Regions from separate parts of the Chloroflexus sp. genome, predicted to be linked through region 2. Evidence: riboswitches for the same ligand, from Rfam matches in the RefSeq annotation. Region 2 holds a riboswitch; the other holds the start of a gene.
The links. A riboswitch is a leader RNA that binds a small molecule or an ion and turns the genes downstream of it on or off. The one in region 2 is predicted to bind FMN.
Positions count from the first base shown of each region.

Region 1: another riboswitch for FMN. It lies ahead of AC01ZF_RS00630 (ABC transporter permease); the one in region 2 lies ahead of ribD (bifunctional diaminohydroxyphosphoribosylaminopyrimidine deaminase/5-amino-6-(5-phosphoribosylamino)uracil reductase RibD).

Region 1 covers NZ_JBWGQH010000001.1:139,516-150,243, reverse strand. Annotated here, with positions in the region: gene recD2 (SF1B family DNA helicase RecD2) at 1-430, shown strand, start outside; gene AC01ZF_RS00655 (ABC transporter ATP-binding protein) at 845-1,522, shown strand; gene AC01ZF_RS00650 (hypothetical protein) at 1,536-1,796, shown strand; gene AC01ZF_RS00645 (HlyD family secretion protein) at 1,777-3,102, shown strand; gene AC01ZF_RS00640 (TetR/AcrR family transcriptional regulator) at 3,176-3,787, shown strand; gene AC01ZF_RS00635 (ABC transporter substrate-binding protein) at 4,016-5,059, opposite strand; gene AC01ZF_RS00630 (ABC transporter permease) at 5,138-5,941, opposite strand; FMN riboswitch at 6,096-6,220, opposite strand; gene AC01ZF_RS00625 (CAP domain-containing protein) at 6,799-8,544, shown strand; gene AC01ZF_RS00620 (SCO family protein) at 8,725-9,306, shown strand; gene AC01ZF_RS00615 (glucosaminidase domain-containing protein) at 9,303-10,016, shown strand; gene AC01ZF_RS00610 (hypothetical protein) at 10,288-10,566, shown strand; gene AC01ZF_RS00605 (glycerophosphodiester phosphodiesterase) at 10,671-10,728, shown strand, end outside.
Region 2 covers NZ_JBWGQH010000001.1:251,737-262,464, reverse strand. Annotated here, with positions in the region: gene AC01ZF_RS01115 (dihydroorotate dehydrogenase-like protein) at 1-551, opposite strand, end outside; gene nifJ (pyruvate:ferredoxin (flavodoxin) oxidoreductase) at 548-4,126, opposite strand; gene AC01ZF_RS01105 (DUF2064 domain-containing protein) at 4,366-4,917, shown strand; gene AC01ZF_RS01100 (glycosyltransferase) at 4,926-6,029, opposite strand; FMN riboswitch at 6,098-6,260, shown strand; gene ribD (bifunctional diaminohydroxyphosphoribosylaminopyrimidine deaminase/5-amino-6-(5-phosphoribosylamino)uracil reductase RibD) at 6,434-7,663, shown strand; gene AC01ZF_RS01090 (riboflavin synthase) at 7,591-8,202, shown strand; gene ribB (3,4-dihydroxy-2-butanone-4-phosphate synthase) at 8,183-8,827, shown strand; gene ribH (6,7-dimethyl-8-ribityllumazine synthase) at 8,837-9,334, shown strand; gene carA (glutamine-hydrolyzing carbamoyl-phosphate synthase small subunit) at 9,471-10,595, shown strand.

The DNA.
Region 1 (10,728 bases), 110 kb from region 2:
TCACCGTGGTGATACCGTCTTTCGGGTCGGTGACCGCGTCATTCAACAGCGCAACGACTACGAGCGCGATGTTTACAACGGCGACACCGGCGAAGTGATTGCCATTCATCCTCAAGAACAGATCATCGTCGTGCGGTTTGAAGATGGGCGTATCATCCGCTACAGTGGCATCGATCTCGACGATCTTGCGCTCGCTTACGCGCTCAGCGTTCACAAAAGCCAGGGCAGTGAATATCCGGTGGTGGTAGTACCGTTTTTACTCCAACACTGGCCTCTCCTCCGCCGAAACCTGCTGTATACCGCTGTCACTCGGGCACGACAGTTAGTGGTTATCGTGGGTGAGCAACGTGCCGTCGCAGCCGCCATCGCAGCCGCTGAAGTCGAACGTCGTTACACCGGGTTGAGTGTGCGTTTGCGGATGGGGCCGTAGCGCTCTCAACCTCCGGTCCCTGCTCTCGCACGGCGGGCGCGCTGCACCTTTGCGTTCTTCGCGCCTTTGCGTTTTTTGCGCCTTTGCGTTTTTTGCGCCTTTGCGTGAGCGTTTGTTGCGTTACCTCACCGCTAACAATCCTTCACCGAAGCATGCAATTTATTGATTGACCGATCAATCAACAAGTGCTATACTGCCGACAATCTATTGTAGCCACCGGTCAACGCAAAGACGCCAAGGGGGTAAATAGGCAGTAGCGATGGACGGTTGTCCGTCTGCCGTGACGCCAAGGGAGCAAAGACGCAAAGATAGTACACGCAAAGACGCTAAGGGTGCGAAGGGTCGCAGAGAATATTGGAAATCCCCTGTGCCATCGGCCCTAACCAACATCAACGATATAAACACACAAAACCTATGAACCAACCACTGATCTTGCTCTCATCCGTCACCAAAGCCTATGCCACCGCCGCTGGCGACTATCTGGCCCTGCGCGGGATCGATCTGCGCATCGAGCCGGGTGAGTTTGTCGCGATTGTGGGCAAATCGGGCAGCGGCAAATCAACCTTGCTCAACGTTATCACCGGGATTGACCGGGCCAGCAGCGGCGAGGTGTTGGTGGCCGGGGCCGATTTGATGCGTATGCCCGCCGCGCAGATGGCGGCGTGGCGCGGACGCACGGTCGGAATCGTCTTCCAGTTTTTTCAGCTCTTGCCGACCCTCACCGCGTTGGAAAATGTGATGTTGCCGATGGATTTTGCCCATCTCGGCACACCGCGCGAACGGCGTGCGCGGGCATTAGCATTGCTCGAGCGGGTGGGGCTGGCCGATCAAGCCGAGAAGTTGCCGCAAGCCTTGTCAGGCGGGCAGCAGCAGCGTGTGGCGATTGCGCGCGCATTAGCTAATAACCCGCCGCTGCTGGTGGCCGACGAGCCGACCGGCAATCTCGATTCGCAGACTGCTGAAGCGGTGTTTGAGTTGTTCGTTGAGTTGGCCGGTCTCGGCACGACGATTGTGATGGTGACGCACGATAGCGAGTTGGCCCGGCGGGCTGGGCGGACGGTGCTGGTGGCCGATGGTCAGATTGTGGGTTGAAAGGCGAGCTGATATGCGCAAGCTCATTATTCCTTTGGTTGCCGTCATCTTAATCGCGGGTGGTGCCTATGCGATCTTTGGACCCAACGGGCCGGGAGCGCAGTCTGCTCCACCCCCTATTCCCACCGGCGACACTGTCGTATCGCCGGTCAGTGTTGAAGGGCGTGTTGTACCGCTGCAATACGCATGGTTGCGTTTTGAGCGTAGTGGGATGGTCAGTGCAATTTTTGTTGTTGGTTACGGTTGGCGCGGTTTTGGAACAGTTGCGTTTTGAGCGTAGTGGGATGGTCAGTGCAATCTTGGTAGCCGAAGGCGAGCAGGTGAACGCCGGACAGGTATTGGTCCAGCTCGATGATCGGGCGCAACGGTTGGCCGTGCAGCAAGCCGAAGCCAATCTCGCCCGCGCGCAGGCCCGCTATGCCCAACTTCTGGCCGGTGCTGCGCCGGAAACACGGGCAGTCGCTGAAGCTACCGTACAAGTCGCTGCCGCTCAAGCGACGCAGGTGGCGCTGTCAGTTGCTGCGCCTGATGAGAAGGCCGTGTTAGCCCAATTGGCCGAAGCCAAGGCCGCTCGCGCCGAACTGCTGGCCGGCGCCGATCCGGAAGTAGTCGCTCAGGCCCAAGCAGCGCGTGATCAGGCAGCCGCCAATCTTGCCGCTCAACGCAGCGCGCTAGCCGCAGCGAAAGTCAATGCTCAATTAGCGGTGGAACAAGCGGCCAACGTATTGCGCGATCGTCAAGCTGATTACAGTCGCATCCATTGGGAAAACGAAGAGCTGAAGCAACGTTTAGGTGAAGATGAGCTATCACAGGCACGCATTGACGCCGAAGCTGCTGCGCTGCACGCAATGCAGAACGCTGAGGTCGCGTTGGCGCAAGCCCGGATCAATGCCGAGCAGGCAGCACAAGCCGAGATCGAGGGCATAGCTGCTGCCGAAGCGCGCTTACGTGAAGCCGAAGCGCGGTTGGCTGCGTTACTATCACCACCGGCCGCCGATAAACTGACTGCGATTGATACCCGCATTGCCGCCGCTGAAGCGACGCTAGCCCGTTTGCGCGGCGATCCGCGCCAAGCACAACTGGCCGTCGCCGCTGCACAACTTGCTTTGGCGCAAGCCCAAGCGACGCAGGTCAATGCTGCCCCACGGGAAGAAGAGGTAGCTTTAGCTCAAGCCGAAGTAGCCGCTGCTGAAGCGGCACTTGCCCAAGCTCGCCTCGAACTCGACAAACTGACCTTGCGCGCACCATTTGCCGGCACCGTTGCTCGTCTCGAACTGCGTCTTGGCGAACTAGCGACACCTACTGCGCTGGCACTGCTGCTCGGCGATCTCAGTGCATGGCGCATTGAAACCATCGATCTCAACGAAATCGATGCGATGCGCATAGCACCGGGCACAATGGTAAAGATAACATTCGATGCCTTGCCCGGCGTCACATTGCCGGGCCGTGTGCTCGCCATCGAACCCTACGGCGCCGAACGGCTGGGTGAGGTAGTATATGCAGCAACAATAGAATTGACACAGACCAATCCACGCCTGCACTGGAACATGACTGCGGTGATAACCTTCAATGGACCATAATTTGTACAGCCGCACGGCAGCACGGCCGTGCGGGGCTACGGGGATGCCGTGCGGGGCTACGAGGGGAATCAATATGCCACGTGATGAAACCGAACAACGCCGCCAACAAATCATCGATGGCGCACTCGATGCCTTTGCCCGTCTTGGCTTCGATCGCGCCACCAACCGCGATATTGCTCGCGCCGCCGGTATCGCTTCTCCTGGCCTGATCTATCACTACTTTAAAGATAAGACCGACCTACTCTATCAGGTGATTCGAGAGCGGATGCCGCTAGTCCCGATTGTTGATGCGGTTGAGCAGTTGGGTGATGAACCGCCCGATGTAGTGCTACCGCGACTGGGGGAACGGTTGGCGCAGGCGATTGATCAGCCGCTAACAGTAGCTATCGGCAAGATTGTGATCGGTGAGGTGTTACGCCACCCGCAATTAGCACGGGTTATCAATGAGATTGGACCAGGGCGGGCAATGAATGCGTTGGCTACCTATCTTGCACGTCAGATGGAATTAGGACGGTTGCGCCGTACCGACCCGCAGATTGCCGCTCGTCTCTTAATCGGACCGATGATGGCCTATTTTTTCTCGCGTGAGGTGCTCGATCAACCAGAAGCGCACGCTATCGCTGCGCGCGCAATGGTGGCTGAAGCGATTGCTCATTTCTTACGCAGTATGGTGCCCAATGGCTAGTAGAGACGAACATCCGTCCGTCTCCCCAACCCCATAACGCCCCAATATGTGTAGAGACGGACATCCGTCCGTCTCCCTATCAAAAACCCTCTCCGTCCTCTGTGTTCTTCGCGCCTCAGCGTTTAACCCTGTCGCGTTTTCGGTGTTCTTCGCGCCTCAGCGTTTAACCCTTTCGCGTCCTCTGTGTTCTTCGCGCCTCAGCGTTTAACCCTTTCGCGGCTTTGCATTTCACGATTTGCCCGGCACGAACTCATTGGTATAGGCCTTCTCCACCTCCACTGACCCAGCCAGCAAACCTGCCTCGCGCATAAACTGCTCGGTGCGCACCCACAGTTGGCCGTCGGTGTAACCCAACCCGTGTTGCGCCGTCAGCTCATTCTGCCAGAAGGGCAAGCTCTCTTCCAACACTTTCCGCTGCAAGTCGAGATTGCCGAGCTGCGCTTCGGGGATGAATTGCAGGCTCAGATCGAACGCCTCAGCCGGATTAGCCAGCGTATCGGCCAACCCGCGCAAACTGGCCCGCACAAACTTCCGCACCAGTTCCGGCTCTTGCGCAATCAGCACCTCGCTGACGGCGATTCCATTAGCAGCGAGATTAAAGACGTCGGCGGCCAGCAACACATTCACCTCCACCCCTTGCTCGCGCAATTGCACTGGCTCGTTCATCGCGTAGCCAATCGCCACCGGCACCTTGTCCTCCATCACCGCCGCCGCCTGCGTAAACCCGATCTCTTGCACCGTCACATCAGCTTCGGTCATACCGCCGGCATAGAGCGCCGCCAACAGCGCATAGAAACTCTCGCCGAAGCGACCGGGGATGCCGATGGTTTGCCCACGCAGGTCGTTGACGCTCGCCAGCGGCACGTTTGCCTTAGCAAAAAACGCGATTGGGAAGCGCTGGTAGAGCGTCATCACTGTCTTGACCGGCAACCCCTGCTGGCGAGCGAGCAATACCGAAGTACCGCTGGTCGTAGCAAAAGCAACACCACTGGTCGGCCACGTCGCTGCTCGCTGGAGCACGTCATTCTCGAAGTTGTAGTCGAAATTGACCTCAATCCCTTCCGCGGCGTAATAGCCCTTCGCCGCCGCGACATAGTAAGGCGCAAACTGAATGTTCGGAATGTACGACATCGCCAGCGTCACTGTGCGCAACGCCGGTTGTGGGTTGGCCGCCGGCGCGCTTGTCGGGGCCGCCGTCGGCGCCGGAGTCGGTGCGCTACACGCCGTGATGATGAAGATCAGGGTAATGAATAGCATGAAACGCAGCTTCATATTCGTTCCCTCGTTAGGATAGTATCTTCTGTTCGGGTGCCAGATATACGAGAGTAATGCAACTTAGGAAAGTTGTATCTAATCCTCCCACCACACTAGTAGCCGTTCGAGCAGGCCGGCTAGCACGTAGAGGGTCAGCGTAATGAGCGCGAGTGTCGTCAGTGCTACGAAGATCAGCGGTGTATCGAAGAGACCACGTGCAATGTTAATCAACGCCCCCAAACCGGTGCGTCCGGCCACAAACTCACCGACCACAGCACCGGTGGTAGCCAGTGCCAAGCCGGTGCGCACGCCGCCAAACAGCACCGGCAGCGCCAGCGGCGCTTCGACGTAGCGCAGCAGTTGCCAACGGTTCGCTCCGCTAATATGTGCCATCTCGATTAGCTCACGTGGGATGCTGCGAATAGCGACAATGGTGTTGATCAAGATCGGTAAGAAAGTAATTAAAGCAGCGACCATTATCTTCGAGGTCAGGCCAGCGCCAAACCAGAGAATGATCAGTGGTGCGACGGCAACGACCGGGATCGCTTGACTGGCCGCCAACACCGGCGCCAACGCCTGTTCGAGCCAGCGGATTTGAGCCAGGATATACCCTAGCACAAGCGCGACCAGTAACGCCAACGCGAACCCGCCCAGGGCTGCACTCAGAGTGGCTGCCGTGTGCTGCCAGAGCAGCCCGCTGCTCAACGCCTGCCCAAACCGGCTGGCAACCAGCGCCGGCGAGGGCAGAATGAAAGCTGGATAGCCGCTGACGTTCACCACCGTCTGCCAGAGTGCCAGCAATGCCAGCAACGTCACCGGCAAGCCGAGCGCCGGCCATTCAAAGCGCCGCCACGGTTTGGCTCGCGGCGCGGGAGTGGGCATTGGCAAAGTTTGCTGCATCGTCACCATCTCCTTTCTGGCGGGGAATCAAAAACCCCCGCCGAGCGAACGCTCTTCGGGGGACAGATACGGCAACAGCGCAGGTGATGAACCCACCTGTAACAGCAACGGAGCAAAGGCGCGCACTTCGCACGTCGCCTGCGATTGCCCATATCTGGATCTTCTTTACATCCGGACTATAACCGTCGGCCCCGGAGTTTCACCGGATCCTGCGTGCCTCTCAACACGCTCGTGGGCTATACCACCGATCGGGAATTTCACCCTGCCCCGAAGATCGTTTGTCACTGGTGATAATAGCATCAATAGCGCGTTAGTGTCAAGGTAAGAAATCTGAACCCTGACCAGCGTCATTCCGCGCGAGCAACTGGGGTGAGGGCTAACGTCAAGGCGCCGTCGAGCCGGACGGCTGTTCGGCTCCGCAAAGGGCGCAGAGGTTTTAACGCAAAGGCGCAAAGAACGCAAAGGGGCTTTGGATGCTCTCATCTTCAACTACCGCAGTATCCCGCGTGGTCATTTTATCCAGGCGCAAAGGGCGCAAAGGGGTTTTGGGTGCTCTCATCCCTAGCCTCGCACCCGCTGGGGGATAAAGCCCCCTTAGCCCCTCTCCGGTTGGGGATATACGGTCTCCCCTCAGCCCGGTTAGAGGGCGTGGGCCGCCGGTGCGCAGTCTCCAGCGCTTTCAGCCTGACATGGCGAGCCGCTCCTTGCCTCGTGTATAAATCATAGCAAAGACGTGCAGCACTACCCTACCAGCGAGTGTAACCTCAGATGACTGTCCGCTGGGTTTGATTGCTACTAAAACGGCATGTACAATAGAGCTTACGAGGTTTACCAACCCATCCCCCCAAGGAGAGCGCATGCGCAAGCGATTCTTCACTCACTGGATCAGCCTGTTTGTGCTGGGCTGCCTCACTATCGCGCCGGTTCTGGCGTTCGATCCTACCACCCAAACTCCAAGTCTGCTCCTCGATGAAGCACACGCCGTCTACTACGGGAACGTAGCCCGACTGAGACAAGCCGGTCAACCACCGTTGCGTTGGAATCGCCAGTTAACCCATGCTGCCCGTTGGTTTGCGTGGGATTCAGTTGAGAACCGGCCAACACCCTACTGTGGTCATCAAGATACCAATGGTGAGTGGCCTGATGCACGAGCATTGCGTTTTGGATATCGTGGCTCAAGTGGAGCCGAAAATGCGTATTGTGGCTATATGCAGCCGCAAGCCGCGATTAATGGCTGGCTTAACAGCCCTGGTCATCGGGCTAATCTACTCAGTCCCGGCCATCGCGAGATTGGTTTGGGCTATTACCGCCGCACCAGCGACGGGCGCGGCTACATTGCCCAGATGTTTGGCAACGATGCTGCATATGCGCCGGTGATCGTCGAGTACGAAGCAGTCGCAACTCTCAACCCTGATGTGTCGCTTTACATATACCAAGTGGCTGAAACTGGTGGTTTTATCGGTCGTCGTCCCGCCACTGCAATGATGATCGCCGATAACCCCTGTTTTGTGAACGCCAACTGGCAACCGTTCACCAACGAAACTCGCTTCCGTTTGGCCGATGGCGAGGGCTGGCGTACCGTCTACGTAAAAACTCGTGATGCCTACGGTGCAACTGCTGTTGTGAGCGATACGATCTATCTTGGTGCGAATGTGCCGGTGAATGAACTTGCAGCGACAATGAGTGATCGCCAAGAGACAGTCACTCTGACCGGGTTCTACCATCCTACGTTACCGCAAATGCAGTTTAGCTTCGGTTGGTTGGTAGACGAGAACTATTCGACGTTTCAGTTGTTATGGGGTGCAGGGGAACGAGTCACTGATCCTGCAGCTTGGGATGGCGGTGCGTTTCGTTTGCAGTCGGCAAGTTTGGAATCTTCGGCTTGGGTATACGATTATGATCCGGTCGTATTTAAAGATATTCCACTCGTCGCGTATGTGCGTCTGAAAGTTGCCAGTAATAGCTCACCGAATGAAGTAGCCCGCTTTAGCATTAACGGCGGTGGTGTGGTGTATGGTCCCTTGCAGCTACGTGGGGTTGATTTTGCCGCCGCAAACCAATATCAGGAGTTTGCACTGCCGTTTACCTATCACGGCAATGAGCCTTTCTTGATCTTTCAGTTTTGGCGTAGTGGCTCTACCGATGTCTTTATTGATGCCGTGACCATCTTTACCGCACCACAGCCGATTGTCAATCCGGTAACGTTGGCGGTTCCCGGTGGTAACTATCGCGGACAGGGCGTGTGGGTACGTTATACTGATGGAACTATCTTTACGCCATTTCGGGAAGTGATGAACATACCGGTACAGCCTGCCAGTATCGTTGCATTGGCACAAGTGGCTGCTATGCCACCGATGCCGTTGATAGTCACTTCGCCTTGTGTTCGTGCTAATTGGCAGGTCTTGCAGACTGAGCCGTGGCTGGGCGGTGTTGCCGACGATGGTATAATGAGATTGAGTATCAATCATAATGGCCTTACCGCCGGCACCTACAACGGTGCAATCACGTTTGTCACCCCAAATGAGATGCAGGTGACAATCCCGGTAACACTCCATGTAGTGGAGCAGTTATTTGTCACGTATACGCCGTTGGTTCTGCGGTAGCAGGTCTCTGCTCTCACAGACAGTTAACGCAAAGGCGCGAAGGGTGGAACAGGACAAGGTTACTGTTTCCGCCCGTTGTGGCACGGCGGGCCGCGCCCGGCCGATATGCGGTTCGTCTTGGTAGTCTTGGTAGGGGACGCGGTGGGCCGCGCCTGGCCGACTAGAAGGTTTGACAAAGCCATGCACCGTTTCATACTACTCCTACTTGTGCTGCTCGGCGCCTGTGCCGTTACCGGCCAATCATCAACAACAACTCCAACCAAAATCGATCCACCCATAGTGCTGAGTGACTTTACCTTGCCGGCCAGCACCGGTGGCGAGCTGAGCCTAAGTGATCTGCGTGGGCAGCCGGTGCTCCTCTACTTTGGCTACACCCGCTGTCCTGACTACTGCCCGATCACACTGGGCGAATTCCGCCGTATCCGTGACGAACTCGGCCCTGATGGTATGCGTGTGCATTTCGTTTTAATCAGCGTCGATCCCGCAAACGATACGCCTGATGTACTGGCTGCCTACCTGCGCGGTTTCGGCGAAGGCTTCATCGGCCTGCAAGGCGACGATGCTACCCTGCGCCGAATTAGTAAGGAATACGGACTGACATATCGTCACGGTGGTGGTCATCACGGCAATAGTGGCGTTGACCATAGCACAGCGAGTTATCTGATCGATCAGAAAGGGCAGTTGCGGGTCGTTTATCAATATGGAACCGCAGCCAGCGTGTATGTGCAAGACATTCGCGCTCTTCTGGACGAAACACCATGACAATTCGCTTCACTCGTCGATCGGTGCTGCTTCTTGGCTTAACTGCACTGAGTAGCTCGTTAGTACGAGCACAAGAACCTTCTACTCAGAATCTCTATCTGCCGTTTGTTGCACGCTCGTTGCCACTTGGTGCCTTGCTCGGCCCACCAACCGGTACCGTCGAAGTGGCCATTGCGTGGTTGTCGCCACGTAGCACAGCCTACACCCCCTACGATGTCAGTGTGATCGTCAATGGCTACGCTGAGATCGGTGCCGCCGCCGAACTTGATTGGTTCCTTGCTATTGCTCAGTGTGCTCACGAGACCGGCAACCTGACCTCATGGTGGTGCCAGCGTCCACGTCGGAATCCGGCGGGGATCGGTGTTACCGGTGCAATGGTAGAAGCGCCGCCCGATCAGTCCCCCGGCCCCGATTGGGCATGGGACGAACGTATTCAGCGATGGCGGGCCGGGTTGAGTTTTGCATCGTGGCTCGATGAGTCCATCCCTGCTCATCTTGGTCGGTTGCTTGCCTATGCCTTGCCGGTTGGTGCCGGTACACCGTACCAGCAACAACTGATTACCTATGCACTTTTTCGTCGGCCCTTGCCTGACCATTTGCGTGGTGTGGCGTTAACCATTACCGATCTCAATGGGCGCTGGGCGTATCCCGGTACCGAGTACGGCCAACGCATTCTCGACCTCGCCGAGCGTATGCGCAATGCCGGTTAGCGAATGCTAACAATTATCGATCACCGTAGAGAGTCGTTATATCGCGTCAGGATGCGTATAAACGGGAAGATGGATTGCGTATTTCATGCTTGACGGGAGATGATGGCGGGCCGTATAATAAGACTGTGTTAAGAGCGGTGCAACTCCCGTTAATGAGGCCCGGCGATGAAAACATGTGTCACAATGTGGTTGAGGGTTGGATAGGGCGGTACAGACCGATGTCTGTAGCCGCCCTTGATGTTTTCCGGGCAGAGACGAAGGAGGTCTCCCTATGCACTCGGATATGATCGGTAAGATCGAGAAAGCCCGGCGCTATGCCGCCGAACCAGAGCGGATTAAGTTCAGTGATCTACGGGCAACATTTCATGGCGGTAATAGTGATCACGTCATTTCGCTTCATGATGGGCATTGGTCATGTGATTGCTCCTTCTTCAAGATGTGGTCTACCTGCGCGCATGTGATGGCAATGCAGCGTATCTTGCATCCGATGTTGACTGAAGAGGCTCGGTATGCCGATATGGCTGTACCGCAGCCTGATCTTAGCTCGTAGCAGAGGACGATACATGTTTTCGAGTTGACGCAGTCGTATGGCGCGGTGATACTAGTAGCGGAGCGAACGGTGCTCCGCTACTAGTGTTTTAGCGTGAGGAGAAGATGGCGCCTCTGATCATTGCTCATCGTGGTGCATCAGCCGATGCACCCGAAAATACGC
Region 2 (10,728 bases):
GCGAAGTTGGGGAGGGCGGTGAAGTAGGGTCCGATCTTCACCGCCAGTGGGATGCTGATCTCGGCACGCACTGCTTTAACCAAATCAACATAGATGTCTTCAAGCTCGGAGCTGGTGATGTTGGTATCGATTGGTACAAAGTAGATGTTGAGTTCGAGCGCATCAGCACCGGCTTCTTGGATCAAGCGTGCGTAATGCACCCAACCCCCCCTTGAGACGCCGTTGAGGCTACCGATGACCGGAATGCTCAGGGCCTGTTTCAGGGCTGCTACATGCTCGAGGTAGCGTTCGGGGCCGGTGCTATACGTTCCGTGTTCGGGCAGATAACTGAGGGCTTCGGCAAAGCTCTCGGCCCCATGGCTTAGCATACGGTCCAGTTCGAGGCTCTGCTGGATGATCTGCTCTTCAAAGAGTGAGTACATCACCACTGCCCCTAGTCCGGCCTCTTCCAGTTGGCGGACAAGTTCGACGTTGCGGCTGATGGGTGAGGCTGCGACCACGATTGGTGTACGCAGCTTCATGCCCAGATAGGTGGTACTAAAGTCGATCATCGCAGCCCCTCCTTCGTCTCAGCGACCAGCTCGTTGGCCATCCACTGCAAATGTGCCCACTTGAGCGCCACTTGGCGACGCAAGCTATTCAGCAACTGCTCGTAGCGCGCTGGATTCGCCTGTTGCAACATTTGGAAGCGTCCTTCACGACGTAGGTAGACTTCGGGATCGAGGCTCGGCGCTTTCGAGTCGATGGTTAATGGTGAGCCTTCGTGGATGGAAGGGTTGTAGCGGTACAGCGGCCAGATACCGGTTTCAACCGCGAGCCGTTGCTGCTCAAGACCGCGACGTAGGTCGTAGCCGTGGGCGATACAGTGGCTGTAGGCAATAATGAGTGAAACGCCGGGATAGGCCTCAGCCTCTTGGAAGGCGCGTAAGGTTTGAACATCGTCGGCGCCGAAGGCAACGCGCGCTACGTAGACATCACCGTAAGTTATCGCGATTTGGGCCAGATCTTTCTTAACTCCGCCTTTACCGCTTGCAGCGAACTTGGCAACGGCGCCGGTTGGAGTAGATTTGCTCGCCTGCCCGCCGGTATTGGAGTAGACTTCGGTGTCGAGCACGAGGATATTGACATCGCGCCCTGAGGCGAAGACGTGATCGAGACCGCCAAAGCCAATGTCGTAGGCCCAGCCATCGCCACCAACAATCCAGATGCTGCGTTTGATCAGCACATCGGCTAGTGCCAGCAGTTCACGCATCGCGTTCACCTCTGGCGGGTTGCTGTCGATCAGTTCACGGAGCCGCTGCTTGAGGATGGCTACTCGTTCACGCTGTTCGCGAATACCAACTTCGGTGTGCTGATCGGCGTTGAGCAGGTCTTCGACAAACTCAGCACCAAGGATAGGGCGGAGTTGGTTGAGGAGCATGCGGGCATGGGCAAGTTGCTGGTCGATGCTTAGCCGCATACCAAGACCAAATTCGGCATTATCTTCAAATAGTGAATTGCACCATGCCGGCCCACGCCCCTCGGCGTTGGTCGTCCACGGGGTGGTCGGTAGGTTGCCACCATAAATGGACGAACAGCCGGTGGCGTTGGCAATGATCGCACGGTCGCCAAACAGTTGGCTGAGCAGCTTGAGGTAGGGTGTTTCGCCGCACCCGGCGCATGCGCCCGAAAATTCCATCAGCGGCACGTACAACTGCGTATGTTTAACACTACCGGATGGGATGAGCGTGCGGTCTACGTCGGGTAGGCTTAAGAAGAAGTCCCAGTACGCGGTTTCACGAGCGCGGATGGGGGCTTGCGGTTGCAGATTGATCGCCTTGCGTCCGACTGCACGCTTATCTTTGACCGGGCACGCCTCGACACACAAGCCACAGCCGGTGCAGTCTTCCGGTGCGACTTGCAGTGTATAGCGTTGGCCTGGGAATTCTTTGAAGCGGGCCGGTGCGCTCTGGAAACCTTCGGGAGCGCCGGCGAGCGCCTCTTCAGGGTAGACTTTCGCCCGGATGGTTGCGTGCGGACAGACAAACACACACTTGTTGCATTGAATGCAGATGTTCGGATCCCACACTGGAATCTCGATTGCGATATTACGCTTCTCCCACTTGGTGGTGCCGGTGGGGAAGGAGCCATCAATGGGAATAGCACTGACTGGCAGTTCATCGCCGCGCCCGGCAATCATCGGGCCGAGCACCTCACGCACGAACTGCGGTGCATGCTCAGGCACCGGAGGACGCATCGGTAAGCCGTTATCTTCACTTGGCGGCGGAATAGGTACTTCGTAGAGGCGATCAAGGGTGCGATCGACGGCAGTCCAATTCTGCTTCACGACAGCCTCACCACGCCGACCGTAAGTCTTCTTGATCGATTGCTTAATGGCGGCAATGGCGTCTTCGCGCGGTAACACGCCACTGATGGCGAAGAAGCAGGTTTGCATAACGGTGTTAATGCGACCACGCATACCGACTTCGTTCGCTACTGCCGTTGCATCAATCACATAGAAGCGCAGGTTTAGATCGCGAATCTTGCGCTGGACGACGGTCGGCAATTGGTGCCAGACCTGATCGGGACCGTAAGGACTGTTGAGTAGGAAGACCCCGTTGGGAGCAGCGTATTGCAAGACATCAAACCGCTCGAGGAAACTAAAGTTATGACAAGCGACGAATTGGGCTTGGCCCTTGCCGATAAGGTAGGGGGTTGCCAGTGGCGAGGGGCCAAAGCGCAAATGCGAGATGGTCACCGACCCTGACTTCTTCGAGTCGTAGACGAAATACCCTTGAGCGTAGCGTTCGGCCTCACCTTCACTGCTATCGCCGATGATCTTAATACTGTTCTTGTTCGCTCCGACCGTGCCGTCTGAGCCGAGTCCCCAGAATACACAACGTACCGTGCCGGGGGGATCGATGCAGAGATCGGGATCGTAGCTCAAACTGCTATGACTGACATCATCGTTGATCCCGACGGTGAAGTGCTCTTTGGGATGGGGTTTTGCCAACTCGGCAAAGACGGCTGCCGCCATACCGGGTGTAAACTCTTTGGACGAGAGGCCGTAGCGTCCCCCGATAATCGTGATCGGCTGATCGCGTAATGCGCTTACCACATCGAGGAAGAGCGGCTCTCCAGAAGCGCCTGGCTCTTTGGTGCGGTCGAGGACGGCAATGGCTTTTACGGTTGGCGGAAGGACGGCGCGGAATGCCTCGGCGGCAAAGGGCCGGAATAGGCGCACCATCACCACCCCGACCTTCTCACCCTGCCGATGAAGGTAGAATGCCGTCTCACGGGCGGTCTCACCACCCGATCCCATTATCACAATCACCCGTTCGGCATCGGGTGCGCCAAAGTAGTCGAAGAGATGATAATGGCGACCGGTGATGGCCGCGAAACGATCCATCTGCTCCTGCACGACGTTGGGAAAGGCATCGAGAATGGGTTGGATGCGCTCACGAGCTTGAAATGCGACATCTGGATTCTGCGCCGTACCGCGAATCACCGGATGTTCGGGGGAGAGGGCGTGAGCACGCTGATCGTAGACCCACTCGTCCTTGATCATAGCCCGAATCTCCTCCGGTTCGAGCTGAATAATCGTATTCACCTCGTGCGAGGTGCGAAATCCGTCGAAGAAGTGGATCACCGGTAGCTTACCGGCCAGTGAACTGGCGTGGGCAATGAGGGCTAGATCCTGCGCCTCTTGAACCGACGCTGACGCGATCATGCCAACACCGGTGGTACGGGCGGCCATCACATCAGATTGATCGCCGAAGATCGATAACGCTTGGGTTGCCACAGCGCGCGCCGCAACGTGGAACACACCGGGCGTCATCTCGGCGGCCATCTTGAACATGTTGGGGATCATCAACAGCAGTCCTTGCGAGGCGGTGAAGGTAGTGGTCAAAGCGCCGGTCTGCATAGCACCGTGTAATGCACCGGCAGCTCCACCCTCAGACTGCATTTCATACACGGTTGGTACGACACCCCACAGGTTTGGCTTACCGGCGGCCGCATACGCATCGGCAAGCTCACCCATCGGAGTGGAAGGGGTTATCGGATAGATTGCGATCACTTCACTCAGTTGATAGGCAACGTTAGCAACTGCTTCATTGCCATCCAGCGTTACATGCCGTGATCCCATAGCTGCCTCCTTGGCTGTATGCAGGAAACGCGCTGCCTGCTTTCATCAGTATAGAAGCAGTGTGGGAAAGCGTCAGATGAAACTCAGGCAACTCTCGGTGATGATAAATTCATTCTGTAACTATTTCGACCAGCAAAGATTCATCTATTTTTTAACTATTGAACCCGTTTCCTGATCAGGGGGCGATTACGACGTTCTATAATAGGGAACGATCTCACGCGACAAAGATGGAGCGTTGCATGCAGCGCACAACTCTCATTTTCGACCGTACCGCCATGTTACGCGAGTCATTCGGTATTGAAGCGAGCTGGTGGTCGAGTGCCTTTATCGCCGATTTGCAAACGTTGACGATGCGTGTCACCGGAGTGACGGCTATCGTGACAAGTGCGGTACACATTGCTGCCGAGTCGGTTGATGGACCACTGGTGGTAATCAGTGGTGATACTCCGCATCTGCCGGAGACGCGCCTCCGCGATGCTTTTACGCTATTAGAGGCGGGAGCCGATCTGGTGCTGGGACCGTGTGACCGGGGTGGGTGGTATGTGCTGGGGATACGTTCCTCATCTTTGGCTGCGTATCTTCCCTCTACGTCAGTACTATCGTGGCTGGAGCAGATACGCCACCAGAGGCTGCGTGTAGAGCAATTGCCGTTCTGGTTTCGGGTTACCTTACCATCCGATCTCACAACGCTAGCTGCCGCTTTGCGGACTATGCCGGCTACCTACGCCCCGGCAACGCGCCGTCTACTCGGCAACAACGATGGTATGCTGGCGCGAGAGTGGGGCGCCTGAGGTAACGGTCATGAGTCTACAACCTCGCGATACACCTGCTCAATGCGCTCCACCATCTGAGAAAGGCGGAATTCGGTCATTGCTCGTTCTCTCCCGGCCAGCCCAAGCGCGCGTGCTCGGTTAGGGTTGTTAAAGAGGCTTGCTAACGCTTGTGCCAGTGCCGATGGATCGGCGGGCGGAACCACCAACCCAGTTCGTCCGTGTTGGGTCACGAAACTGGTCCCGGTACCTAGTTCGGTACAGATCACCGGTAGGCCGGCCAATTGCGCCTCGATTTGGACAATACCGAAGGCTTCGCTGCGTGCCACCGACGGTAATACAAACACATCGGCGAGCGCGTAGAGCGCGCGTAACGTCATCTGATCAACTTCCCCTAACACATGCACCCGGTACTCAACGCCTAACGCGGCGGCGAGCCTCACGAGATCGTAACCACGCACCGTTGCATCCCCACCGGCGATAATGGCATGACCACGCGGTAATCGTGCGATAGCCTGGATCAGGTACTCCACGCCTTTGTAGTAGCGTAGCCGTCCGACGAACAATGCATTAGGACCGGGAAAGCGCCGGTGTAGTGCAGCCACTAACGTTGGATTGGGTAACGGCAATGGAGGAAGGCCGAAGGGGATAATCTGTATCCGTTCCCGATGGCGCCGTAGCCACGGTGATGTCGCGGCTAATTGTGGGCTGGCGGCAATCACGCAGGCGGCACGGTGGAGGGTGTGATTGATCAAGGGAGCCGTCAAGCGGCCCAGCATGCGCTGACGCACAATATCGCTGTGGTAGGTTATCACGAATGGGGCCCGCGTGACGAGGAGCGCCAGATCGCCAAAAGGGTATGGATGATGCGCGTGGATCACGTCGGGGCGTAAGCGTGCCGCATACCAGAGCAGGGCTGGGCTTAATGGGGTGCGAGCCAGGGTAACCAGGCGCGGCACACCGATTAGTTCGACCCCGTTGCGCCACGTATGACAACCACGCCGGTCGGGTGCGACGTAGAGCACCGTTACCCGATGACCGCGTGCTACTAACCCTTCACTGAGTAGTTGCACGTGGCCTTCGATACCGCCTTTCACCGGTGGGTAGTCTTTGTAGAGTTGCAGAATGTGCATACGATCTATGATAATCGAATGACTACCCTGAGACAACCGTTCTCGTGTATAATAGAAAAGACAACTTAGCAAACCTTCGGGGCAGGGTGAGTCTGGAATTGAGTTTCAACTCAAGACCGGGCAATTCCCGATCGGTGGTATAGCCCACGAGCGGGTGGTCACATCCGACACCTCGCACGATCCGGTGAAACTCCGGAGCCGACCGTACAGTCGGGATGAAAGAAGGTTGAGCATACCGTGCTGTCCTCGTGACGACGAGGATTGTCTTGGTTTGCTTACCTACCCCGAACAATTCACTGTTCGGGGTTTTTGTATGAGCGCGGCAATTGGTAGATGGTCGAGCGCTTGCGATCGCTTTGCCCCGAAGGAACAGTATTGGTACTACGTTCCTTTGGGGTTTTTGTATGTGTCAGCATCCTGATCCCGAAACGTACATGCGTCGCGCATTGGTGCTTGCTCAACAGGCTACCGGTCGCACCAGTCCCAACCCAATGGTCGGCGCCGTGATCGTCAAAGATGGTCGGATCGTCGGTGAAGGCTATCACCGGCGGGCCGGTGAGCCGCATGCCGAAGTCGAGGCGTTGCGTGTGGCCGGAGAAGCGGCTCGCGGCGCAACGATGTATGTCACCCTCGAACCCTGTGCGCATGTTGGACGTACACCACCGTGTACCGATGCGATTATCGCTGCCGGTATTGCCGAGGTGTATTACGCCATTGCCGATCCCAATCCACTCGTCTCCGGCAAGGGGCATGCGCAGCTCGCCGCTGCCGGGATTCGGGTCCAGTCCGGTGTGTGCGAAGCGGAAGCCTTTGAACTTAATCGCCCCTTCTTCAAGCACATCACCACCGGACGTCCCTTTGTCACGGCCAAGTTCGCGATGAGCCTCGATGGAAAAATTGCGACTGTTACCGGTCAGTCGCGCTGGATCAGTAATGCTGCTGCTCGCCGGCGTGTTCACCACTTACGCAACCGTACCGATGCGGTGCTCGTTGGAGCGGGTACCGTCATTGCAGACGATCCGAGTCTCACTACTCGCCTACCCGATCTGTCGCCTGATAGCATCCGTCACCCCCTGCGGATTGTGGCTGACAGCCGCGGACGGGTCCCGTTATCGGCCAAGGTGTTCGATCCGGACTTACCCGGTCAGACAGTTGTGGCAGCAACAGAGCTGATCCCTGCCGATCATCGGCGTGCGCTGGTCGAACGTGGTGTGGATGTCTGGCTCTTGCCTGCCAACGACGACGGTCGAGTGAGACTGTCAGCCCTCTTCGATGAACTCGGTCGGCGCGGGATACTCACGGTACTGGTGGAAGGGGGGAGTGAATTGCTGGGCGCATGTTTTCGCGAACGCTTGATCGACCGGGTGTGGGTTTTTATTGCACCACTGATTATCGGTGGTCAACAGGCCCCTTGCCCAGTTGGGGGGAGCGGATATACCCTCTTATCGCACGCAGCCCGTTTAGGTCGGATACATGTTGAACTCATTCCGGCTGACGATGATGAATCGGCGGCCCCCGATATGTGGATACAAGCCGATGTATCTTATCCAGAGGAAGAGGTATGTTCACCGGTATTATCGAGGAAATTGGTACAGTCGAATCACTTGCTGAAATCGATGGCGGATGGTCGTTAACCATTCAGGCAACAACCGTGTTACAAGGTACGGAACAAGGACACAGTATTGCGGTAAACGGTGCGTGTCTAACGGTGACGGCGCTGACCAACTCCACCTTTACGGTTGGTCTTTCACCCGAAACCCTTCGTCGCACCAATCTGGGCGATCTGCGAGTTGGGGATGGGGTGAACCTTGAGCGTTCACTGGCCGTCAATGGGCGCATCGGCGGGCATTTTGTGCAGGGTCATGTTGATGGGACCGGGGTCATCACAGCGTTTCACCCTGAAGGCGATTCGCTGTGGGTGACGGTAGCGACTACCCCCGACTTGTTACGCTACATCGTGCCAAAGGGATACATCGCCGTTGACGGAACGAGCCTGACGGTGGTTGAGGTACTGCCTGATGCATTCACATTTATGTTAATTGCTTACACGCAACAGCATATCACGTTGCCACGTAAGCCGGTTGGCAGTCGCGTCAATCTCGAAGTTGATGTGTTAGCAAAGTATGTTGAAAAGTTCATCGGAGAGATGCCATATGCCGTTCGCCAGCGTTGAAACCGCAATTGCCGATTTTCGTGCCGGTAAGTTTGTGATTATCGTCGATGCTGCCGACCGTGAAAACGAAGGCGATTTAGCGATTGCCGCCGAGTTTGTCACACCGGCGGCGATCACCTTTATGGCGCGCGAAGGGTGTGGCCTGATCTGTGTCGCGATGACCGGTGAGCGGCTTGATGAGCTACAGCTACCGCTCATGGTCCCACCCACCAATAACACGAACCATTTTGGCACTGCGTTCACCGTTTCGGTTGAAGCACGCTACGGAGTCACGACCGGTATTTCGGCCTTTGATCGAGCGACGACTATTCGGACATTGATCGATCCGGCAACTCGTCCTGAAGATCTCGTGCGGCCCGGTCATGTCTTTCCATTACGGGCCAGAGACGGCGGCGTGCTCGTCCGACCCGGTCAAACCGAAGCATCGCTCGATCTGGCCCGCTTGGCCGGTCTCTATCCGGCGGCGGTTATCTGCGAGATTATGAATCCTGATGGTACGATGGCACGTTTACCCGATCTGGAGCGATTTGCTACTCGTCATGGACTCACCCTGCTATCGATTGCCGATCTCATCGCGTACCGCCGGCGCATCGAGCAGGTTGAGCCGATGATAGTAACTGCATAGGAGCGAGCAATGGGGCAAACCTTTGAAGGTCAACTGGTCGGCGCCGGTTTAGTCTGTGGGATTGTCATCTCGCGCTTCAACGATACGATTGGGCGTGAGCTGTTGCGTGGTGCAATCGATACTTTGACGCGGCACGGTGTTGCCACTGATGATATTGATATTGCGTGGGTGCCAGGTGCGTTTGAGATCCCGTTGGTCGCCAAACGCATGGCCGAGCGCAAACGTGCTGCCGATGATCGCCCGTATTACGACGCCATCATCTGCTTAGGGGTCGTGATTCGAGGAGCAACCAGCCATTTCGATTACGTCGCCGGGCAGGCGGCAAACGGCATTGCGTCCAGTGCCTTAGCCACCGGCGTACCGATCATTTTTGGGGTACTCACGACCGATACAATTGAACAAGCTATCGAGCGCGCCGGGACAAAAGCCGGTAATCGTGGGAGTGACGCCGCATTAGCCGCAATTGAAATGGCTACTCTGCTGCGGTCGTTTGCGTGGAACAGGTAGTATCGGTAGTTGACATAATAAAACTATCATCAGCGCGTCGGTTCTCCACCACCGGCGCGAACGCTTATGATACAATACCGCAAATGACTCGGCAGGCAATGGCTATTGGCCCAAGCCCCACCACGAGAACATGACAATGGATGCAATACTTGTGCTTGAAGATGGTCGTGTGTTTCCCGGTCGTTCGTTTGGTGCTCCCGGTGAGCGGATCGGTGAGGTGGTGTTTCACACCGGCATGACCGGCTACCAAGAGATTCTGACCGATCCTTCCTACTGTGGTCAACTTGTCACGATGACTGCGTCGCATATTGGAAATACCGGCGTCAACGATTTTGACCCTGAATCGATCCAGCCGCAAGTAGCGGGCTTTATCGTGCGCAGTTATAGCGAACACTATAGTTCGTGGCGGGCCAGAGGGAGCCTATCCCAATTGTTGCGTGACTACGGGATTGTCGCGATTAGCGAGGTCGATACACGGGCCTTGACGCGCCATATTCGTACTGCCGGTGCGATGCGCGGGATTATCTCAACCACCGGCGAGTCGATTGAAACCCTGTTAGCAAAGTGTCGAGCTGCACCACCGATGGAAGGCCAAGACCTAACGCAGGTGGTGACTTGTCCCGAACCGTACCATTGGACAACGAACAGCGAGCCGTTTACCCCGCCCTACCCCAACGGCCCCGCCAAAGAGCTTACGTACCATGTGGTGGCTTACGATTTTGGGATCAAGCGCACCATCTTACGGCGCTTAGTCGATCATGGTTGCCGGGTGACCGTCGTTCCGGCGACGACATCACCGGCTGAGGCGTTGGCGCTCCAACCTGATGGCATCTTCTTCTCAAACGGGCCGGGTGATCCGGCGGCGGCGACCTATGCGGTGGCGACGTTGCGCGCGTTGCTGGGTAAATTGCCGATCTTTGGTATCTGCCTCGGTCACCAACTGATGGGGCTGGCATTAGGTGGACGCACGTACAAGTTGCCGTTTGGTCATCACGGGGCGAACCATCCGGTACGCTATCTGCCAACGGGGCGGGTGGAGATTACCTCGCAAAATCACGGCTTTGCAGTTGATCCGGATTCGTTACCGGCAGGCGTTGAATTGACCCACATCAACCTGAACGATCAGACGTTGGAAGGGTTTAGCTATCCAGAACTGCATTGCTTCAGTGTACAGTATCACCCTGAAGCCGGGCCTGGTCCACACGATGCGACCTATCTCTTTGCCCAGTTTACCGCGATGATGGCTGCTGCGAAGCGGTAGGATGCACTCGATCTGCTGCTCGTCTTGCTCTAGACGAAGCGGGGGATACAGAATAACGGTTTCAATTCTCTAACCGAATTCCATGCTAGGCGGAGCTACCTGGTTGGCTGTGTGCCAACTTGCTCCTGTTCAA